DNA from 2 places in the Alteromonas naphthalenivorans genome. Region 1 is predicted to be linked to the other one. Evidence: predicted binding sites of a transcription regulator. Region 1 holds the regulator's gene; the other holds the start of a gene.
The links. The regulator FliA, encoded in region 1, starts transcription of late flagellar genes. The targets are predictions, from matches to a motif close to CTAAAGNTNNNNNNNNNNNNGCCGATA.

Region 1 (4,488 bases):
TTTAATTCAGCGTTTAACCGACATGGGGTTAAGCCAATCATTGGCAGAGCAACTGATTAGTTATACGCCGTCGCATTACAACGAGCGTGACGCTTGGGTATATCTTTTAAACCTATTGGCTAATCGCATTAATGTGACAGGTAACGATATACTTACGCAAAAGGGCGCAGTAGCGTTAGTGGGTCCTACCGGAACAGGTAAAACCACTACAGTTGCTAAATTAGCTGCTCGTTACGCACAGAAATACGGCGCCGACTCCGTTGCCATGATTACGATTGATACCTATCGTATTGCAGCGTTTGAGCAATTAGCCACATATGGAAAAATTATTGGCTGCACAGTGCGTAAAGCACAAAGTAGTGAAGAATTATCAGATTTATTGTTTCAATTACGCCATAAGAGACTAGTGTTAATTGATACGGCAGGCTTTAGTCAACGAGATAGTCGATTAATTAAACAGATAAATCAATTTGATAACGGTCAAATGCAGCCAGTGAAAAAATACCTAGTAGCGCAAGCGAATACCCAATATGCTGCATTACAACGTATTATAGATGCGTACGAAGGGGTGGAACTTAGCGGTTGTATCTTTACAAAGCTTGATGAGTGCTACTCTCTAGGCGAAGTGCTTAGCGCAGCGGTGGAGTACCAGTTACCTGTCAGTTATGTAACAGATGGACAGAAAGTTCCTGAAGACATTAAGATTGCAGAAGCAAAATCTTTAGTATCTGCTGCTGCAAAGCTTTATAAAAAGTACGGTTTGAATCATACTACTAGTAACAATGTGGTTAAAACAGCACGAGCAGTATGATTGATGATCAAGCGAGTAGCTTACGAAAAATGAAGCAATCACGATTAATCAAAGTTATCGCCGTCACCGGAGGTAAAGGTGGCGTTGGTAAAACAAATATTACGCTAAACACAGCTATTGCTATGGCAAAGCAGGGAAAGCGGGTAATGGTATTGGATGCAGACTTAGGTCTGGCCAATGTGGATGTAATGCTAGGATTGCGAGTAGAGAAAAACCTCTCCCACGTATTATCTGGTGAGTGTACCTTGGACGATGTTCTCGTTACGGGTCCTCACGGTATAAAAATAGCACCAGCCACATCAGGTTCTCAATCAATGGCAGAGCTATCACCAACGCAGCATGCAGGACTCATAAGAGCATTCAGCGAGTTGCGCACGCCCATTGATGTGCTTATTGTGGATACCGCAGCGGGTATTTCCGATATGGTGCTAAGCTTCTCCAAAGCCTCCCAAGATATTATGGTGGTAGTGTGTGATGAGCCCACTTCACTTACCGATGCCTATGCATTAATTAAAATTCTTAACCGAGAACACGGTGTCTTTCGCTTTAAAGTGGTCGCTAACATGGTCCGCGATGTTAGAGAAGGTCAGGAACTTTTCAGCAAATTATCTAAAGTAACAGGGCGATTCTTAGATGTTGCGCTAGAATTGGTAGCAACAGTTCCTTTTGACGAGAACATACGCCGAGCAGTACGTAAGCAAACGTCAATTGTAGATGCTTATCCAAGTTCTCCGGCAGCAGTGGCGATTAGCCAGCTAGCAGCCAAAGCAGGATCATGGCCTATACCTGCGCAACCGGGTGGCCATTTAGAATTTTTTATTGAGCAACTAATAGCAGATAAAGCAGTAGGAAGTCAGCGTTGAATAGCAAAGCAGCCGCTTATCAACAGCAAACAGACAAGTCACAATTAGTTGAGCGTCACGCTTCGCTAGTGAAGCGGATAGCACACCACTTAATGGCGAGACTACCAGCCAGTGTTCTTGTCGATGATTTAATCCAGTCAGGTATGATTGGACTGCTAGAAGCTGCACGAAACTTTGACGGTTCCAAAGGGGCAAGTTTCGAAACCTTTGCAGGTATTCGTATTCGTGGCGCCATGCTTGATGAAATAAGAAAAGGTGATTGGACTCCTCGTTCCGTTCATAAAAACGGTAGGGCAATCACAGAAGCCATCTCTCAAGTTGAAGGTGAAACAGGCCGAGACGCGCGAGATGTAGATATTGCAGCTAAAATGAATGTTAGCATGCAAGATTATCATCAAATGCTGAACGAAGTGAATGCCGGAAAATTGGTGGGGATTGAAGACCTTGGGGTTTCTGAAGATGTCATTTCTACAGAAAAAAACCGAGGCAGCGACGCACCGTTAGAAGATTTGATGCAAGGGGCTTTCCAAAAAGCGCTAGCACATGCTATTACTACATTACCCGAACGGGAAGCGATTGTACTTTCTTTATACTATGATGAAGAACTGAATCTTAGAGAAATAGGCGAAGTTCTTGATGTTAGTGAATCGCGAGTAAGTCAAATTCATAGTCAGGCCATGTTAAAACTCAAATCACGAATGAAATCGTGGCAAGTTGACGAAGAATAGAAATTAATAACAATTAACCCCTCATTGGAGGCTATTTTGGATAAAAGTATGAAAATTCTCGTGGTTGACGATTTTTCTACCATGAGACGTATCATAAAGAACCTGCTAAAAGATTTGGGTTTTGCCAATATCCAGGAAGCGGACGACGGTAACACCGCGCTGCCTATGCTACAACAAGGTGATTTTGACTTTGTTGTAACAGATTGGAATATGCCAGGTATGCAAGGTATCGACTTATTACGCGCTATACGTGCCGACGATAAGTTGAAACACCTACCGGTTCTTATGGTGACAGCAGAAGCGAAGAAAGAACAAATCGTTGCCGCAGCGCAAGCTGGTGTGAATGGTTATGTTGTTAAACCTTTCACTGCCGCTACGTTGAAAGAAAAATTAGATAAAATCTTCGAACGTTTAGGTTGATCCAGACGCTCACCAGAGAAATGAGGTTTACTGGATGTCGACAAATGAAAGTGTCTCCATAACGCTCGAAGAAGCCAAAAAATTGGTAGCGTATCTTGAAGAGGGCGATAACGCATCAGCGAACGCTGTCTTAGAAGCTGTTTCGATGAAAGAGTCCATTGAGCTCTTTGCTGAAGTGGGTAAATTAACGCGTCAACTTCATGACTCGTTGAATAACTTCCAAATCGATGAACGTATTAAAAATTTAACCGTTGATGACATTCCTGATGCGCAAACGCGACTGATGTACGTTATCGAAGAAACGGAAAAAGCTGCCAATACCACCATGGACGCAGTTGAAGAGAGTATGCCAATTGCTGAAGTGCTCTCTACCCGTATCGAAAAAATTATGCCGGAATGGAAGAAACTGATGAATCGTCAACTTGAGTTGGGCGAATTCAAAGTTTTATGTGCAGATTTAGACGAATTGCTAGAAGACGGATCGAAACAATCAGCTAAGCTTACATCATTGCTTACCGAAGTGTTAATGGCACAAGGTTATCAAGATCTTACCGGTCAAGTTATTCGCAGAGTGATTGAACTCGTAAAAGAAGTGGAAGATAGCTTAGTTAATATGCTGACGATGTTCGGTGAACCCGAACAGGCGGAGCAAGACAAGCCATTGGAAGCGAAAGTCGAAAAAGTTAACAAGATCGATAGTGTCGAAGCCGAAGGTCCAATTATTGATGCAGACCAACGCGATGATGTGGTATCTGGCCAAGATGACGTAGATGATCTTTTGTCTAGCTTAGGTTTTTAGGGGAGCGGGCGCATGGCGTTTGATGTTGACGAGGATATATTACAGGACTTTCTAGTTGAAGCTGGGGAGATCCTTGAACAATTACAAGAACAGCTCGTTGATCTGGAAAATAATCCTGAAGATGCAGATTTACTGAATGCTATCTTCCGTGGTTACCATACCGTAAAAGGTGGCGCCGGCTTTTTGTCGCTTACCGAATTAGTTGAAATTTGCCATGGTGCAGAAAACGTTTTCGATGTAATGCGAAACGGACAACGTACTCTTACGCCTGAATTAATGGATACCATTCTTCAGGCCACCGATGTAGTAGTCGATATGTTTGAGCGTGTTAAAGCGCAAGAACCACTAATTCCTGCAGACGCAAAGTTAGTTGATTTGCTGCATAAGTTAAGCACCCCAGAAACCCCAGACGAAAACATCTTTGGTGACAGTAGTGAAGCGGCTGAAGTCCCCGCTGCCGAAGAAGAATTCGCGTTAGAAGAAGCGCCTGTACCTGAAGCGCCTGCCGCAAGTAGCGATGGCGGCATCGACGAGATTTCTGAAGATGAATTTGAAGCCTTGCTGGATGAACTTCATGGTTCAAATGCCCCAGGTAAATCTGCGAAAGCAGAACCAAAAGCGGCAGCCCCCGCGGTTGGTGGTTCAGGTGATGATATTACCGACGATGAATTTGAAGCACTGCTAGACGAATTGCACGGTAAAGGTAAATTCAAAGAAGAAGAACCAGCGCCTGTAGCTGCGCCGAAAGCGGCAGCGCCTAGCGGTGAAGAAATTACCGACGATGAATTTGAAGCATTGCTTGACCAATTACATGGTTCAGGACAAGGCCCTACAGCGCAAGGTGCTGAACCAGCAGCAAATACGCCG
Region 2 (4,488 bases), 1.2 Mb from region 1:
TCAGAATAATCAATCCTTCTGATGGCTTATCAAGTCTGCCTACTGGAAAGATTCTCTGTTTGTGCTTGATTGCATCAATGATGTTGCCTTTCACATGACGCTCGGTAGTGCAGGTAATGCCAATGGGCTTGTTGTATACCAAGTAAATGCGGTCTGATTTATCTTCGGCTACCGCTTTAACAAGCTTTCCATCAACCTTCACTTTATCGCCTTGCGCAACTTTGGTGCCCAGCTCAGGCAGCTTATCGTTAATGGTAACTCGATTTTGCTCAATTAATTTATCAGCTTCACGTCGTGAGCACAGTCCTGTATCACTGATATATTTATTAAGACGTTTTGTTACCTCAGAGCTCATGCTAAAAGTCCTTACCCTTTTTTCTAAACGACAACGTGAGTAAACCGTGCCGGTTGTATTCTCAACTTTATTACCGTTAATTTTACTATAAAAAAAGCGAGCTAAAAGCTCGCTTTTTTAACATTCAGTTAGTATTAATATTCCCACCAACACTCTTGCCACCACTCAAGGAATTCCTCAAAGTCGATATAGCCGTCGTTATTGCTGTCTATTAATTTAAAACCTTCCTGTACATGGCTGGCTTTTGTTTTTGGCGAAATAACGGTTAATAACTCGATAAACTCCGTTAAATCAATCTGACCATTACCATCTTGGTCGAAGAAGGTAAAATCTTTCTTTATTTCTTCAATTTTTTCGTCTGAAAGTTGAGCGGTCACACGCTTTCCCTTTTTTTAGCAACTACATAGAGGGTGAGTGTAACGCCCTTATTGAGTAGTGTCTATGCCTGATTTTCTCTTGCTTTTAACGCGCGTTCACGTTGCAAACGGGCTTTTTCATCACGCTTTTGTTCCATGGTGATCCGCGCCTCTGTACCCACGTGTTCTTGCTGCCTCATCTTCGCAAGATTAACTTGTTTTTCACGTTCACGAAAACGAGAAAGTTGATCTTCTGTATGGGTACCAAAACAATGCGGGCAGCTTACGCCAGACTCATACTTCTCACTTTGCATGTCTTCATCTGTAATCGGTAAGCGACAGGCATAACATTGATGATAGTCACTTTTTTCAAGATCGTGATTCACAGCCACACGATTATCAAATACAAAACAGTCACCTTCCCACAGTGATTCTTCTTTTGGTACATCTTCTAAATATTGAAGAATACCGCCTTCCAGATGGTATACCTCGTCAAACCCCTGCTCTTTTAAATAGGCCGTAGATTTTTCACAGCGAATACCGCCGGTGCAAAACATGGCTACTTTTTTGTTTTTCTCTGGGCTTAATGTTTTAGCGACATATTCTGGAAACTCGCGAAAAGTCTCCGTTTTTGGGTCGATAGCGTGCTTGAAAGTGCCGATTTCGATTTCATAGCCGTTACGGGTGTCTATCACGGTGACGTCGGGATCGCTAATTAGCGCGTTCCAGTCACTAGGTTTCACGTACGTACCTACGGTTTTACGCGGGTCGATACCTTCAACACCCATGGTGACGATTTCTTTTTTAAGTTTTACCTTGGTGCGGTAGAAAGGCTGTTCTTCGTGAAGTGACTCTTTACAAGAGATAGGATTAATTCTCTCGTCGGCGTTAAGATATTGGAGTAATCCGTCAATACCTTCTCGCGTGCCTGAAACGGTGCCATTAATGCCTTCGCTGGCAAGTAAAAGCGTACCTTTAATGCCATTAGATTCCATGGCAGTTAATAGTGGTTGGCGCATGGCCTCGAAGTTTTCAAGCGCGACGAACTTGTACATCGCGCAAACGATATATTTAGACATAGTAGTATTTACCTTTGCTAGTTGGAACGTAAAACCAGTGCAAAAATGCGGCGCGCACTATATCAAACCAGTTTTAAAATTTCCAGTTAGGCAGCAAGAAAGGATTCAGACTGCTCAATAATGTCACTAAGCATTGTGTTGTCTTCATCAATAGAAGTGGAATAAGTAGCGGCAATGCGCTTTTGAGTGGCTAACGAACAGTTCGTAATAATATCTTGGCTGATTTTTTTGGCGTCATTCGTTTGTGCAAGAGGTACTGGGTGCATTTCATTGTGAAGGCGTACTTCGTCAAACTGCAGTGATATGGGCTCATGCAGTGCTACTTGATGCGCTATTGTTTGAGACAATCGATTCATGTGCAACCAATCTGACTCACTCGCACAAAGTGGTGCTCTACGGTAGAAATTAAGTGCTTCTAGCCGCTGTGTAATACCACTAGTGGCTTCGTCTTCGTTTGGGCTTTCTATCGATATAGTGTCGGCAAGTGCACTTTGTTGCATTGCCAAATACAAAGCAAAAAGCGTGGCATTACCCGCTGCTTTTGACAGAGTACCGTTCCATTCCCAAGCCATACTGGGGTCTATGGATTTATTTACATTTATATCGTTATCAGACACAAAAATAGGAAGATTTAAAATTCATACCTATAGTGTCGGCAAGATAATGTTTTTCTTAAGCTTATTCTTGCCCTTATCGGTATTTTAAACAATCATATATAGAACCTCTCAAGTAGTTAAAGTGTCATGGTTATCATTGGATGAAAAATGAACTTTTCGGATAAGCAGGTGCTTATTGTTGAAGATCAACGCCCTTTTCTCTTACTGCTTCGTGGATTATTACACTCCATGGGTGCAAGTGACGTTGTCACTAAATCTTCTGCGGAAAAGGCCCTGTCTCTTTGTAAAAAGCAAAAATTTGATATTGTTGTTTGCGATCTTCATTTAGGGGTAGACAAGAAAAACGGTTTCGAGCTTATTGAAGAGCTTAGAATAAAACGCTTAATTAAACCCACCACCGTGTTTATATTAATTAGCGCTGATAGTGCGCGCCCTGTGGTACTTGGCTCTATTGAGCGACGCCCTGATGATTATCTTATTAAGCCTTTTTCGCAAGTACAACTTAAAACACGTATTACCCGTGCCTGGCAGAAACGGCAGTTTTTAGGGGCAGTATTACAAGAGGTGGCCAATGAAAATATCAACAATGCTATCGATTTGTGTGAAGATCTTATTGGTACCCCATCGCCCTACAAAGGTACCTGTGAGCAGTTGTTGGTTGAACTGTATTTGCGCCTAGAGCAATACGACAAAGCGTTGGACGTACTTTCGCCCTACTTAGAAGGAAAGCCAATAATTTGGGCCAAAGTTGCGTTGGCAAAAACCTATCTCGCCTCAGAAAAATACGATAAAGCCATAGGTATTGCCGAGGATATTATTAAACGCAACCGGTTTAATGCCGAGGCGCATGATGTATTGGCGAAAGCCAATGATGCAAAGAACCAAGGCGAAATTGCAATTTCTGCTATCAAGCAGGCTATAAAACTTTCGCCCTTTTCGTTGCCTAGGCATTTTAGTGCATGCTCTATCGCGCGAAACCATAACGATTATATTTTAGCCTCTACCTCTAGTTTGGCCATTTGGGATTTATCGAAAAGAACCGTGCATCAAAACAGCCTGCATTGGTGTGGGTTTATTCGAAGCTTGCTTGATGTCGCCGAATATACAGATGACAAACGTACACGAAACCGCTATCAACAAGAGGCTTTACTTGCCCTGCAACGAGGTAAGTTTGATGAAAACATACTACGAATAGATGAAGATTTTGACGTCAGTATTTTTGGCAGCATTATTAACGCCCGAGTTAATGCTATTGATGGAAAAATGCTGGATGCAAAAAAGAACTTGGCGCAATCACAAGCTGCTATAGACGAAAAATACACCACGCCGCCAATCGCATTTATTCCAGATAGCCTTAAAGTCATGTACGACCTTGGTGAATATGAAGATGCACTACAACTTCAAGATATTATTAAGCAGCAGAATTTAGAATTCGATTCCAACAGCAACTTTTTATTGCATTCTGAGACGACCAAAGCCCAACAAAATCTTACAAATTATCAGCAGTTTAACCGTGAAGGCATTCAGCTTTATCAACAAGGACAATATGAAAAAGCAAAAGACTCTTTTGCTCTTGCGCAAGGTTTTTCGCCGGTAAATACAGGTGTAGCGCTCAACTTACTGCAGTGCTTATTACAAATATTAAGCAAGAACCAAAAGCCAGATCCTGATTTATTTAAACAATGCCGTCGACTTTATAAACTCATTGACGACATGCCACTAAAGGCTCAACACGAAGAAAAATACTCCACGCTTCGCAATGACTTAGACACTTTTATGGGAACAACATAATGATAATAACCCAATCTAAAAAAATCTGTGCGCTTGCTAGCCTACTTTCAGTTTTAGCACTTAATGGGTGCAGCCAAACACCACCTTGTGAAGACATTGTAGAAGTAAATCGCCAATTACATGTATGCAAAAGTTTGTCGAAAGTGATGAATGACAACCGCTATCCCCAACAAGCTATGTCAGCGAAAAAACGTTATGAAAGTGAATGTGAAAACTTCAGATACTATCGAGATGATTACGACACTATTTGTAAAGGAGAGCAGCAAGCCATTGGTAAAAAGGCACAAGCT

Region 2: the regulator FliA is predicted to act here: its motif matches at 2,441-2,467, upstream of AMBT_RS07615 (VC2046/SO_2500 family protein).

Annotation. Positions count from the first base shown of each region.
Region 1 covers NC_015554.1:2,968,334-2,972,821, reverse strand. Annotated here, with positions in the region: gene flhF (flagellar biosynthesis GTPase FlhF) at 1-811, shown strand, start outside; gene AMBT_RS13005 (MinD/ParA family protein) at 808-1,674, shown strand; gene AMBT_RS13000 (RNA polymerase sigma factor FliA) at 1,671-2,402, shown strand; gene cheY (chemotaxis response regulator CheY) at 2,439-2,822, shown strand; gene AMBT_RS12990 (protein phosphatase CheZ) at 2,857-3,621, shown strand; gene AMBT_RS12985 (chemotaxis protein CheA) at 3,634-4,488, shown strand, end outside.
Region 2 covers NC_015554.1:1,765,624-1,770,111, reverse strand. Annotated here, with positions in the region: gene rluF (23S rRNA pseudouridine(2604) synthase RluF) at 1-355, opposite strand, end outside; gene AMBT_RS07625 (EF-hand domain-containing protein) at 490-732, opposite strand; gene trhO (oxygen-dependent tRNA uridine(34) hydroxylase TrhO) at 795-1,790, opposite strand; gene AMBT_RS07615 (VC2046/SO_2500 family protein) at 1,877-2,362, opposite strand; gene AMBT_RS07610 (tetratricopeptide repeat-containing response regulator) at 2,555-4,198, shown strand; gene AMBT_RS07605 (hypothetical protein) at 4,198-4,488, shown strand, end outside.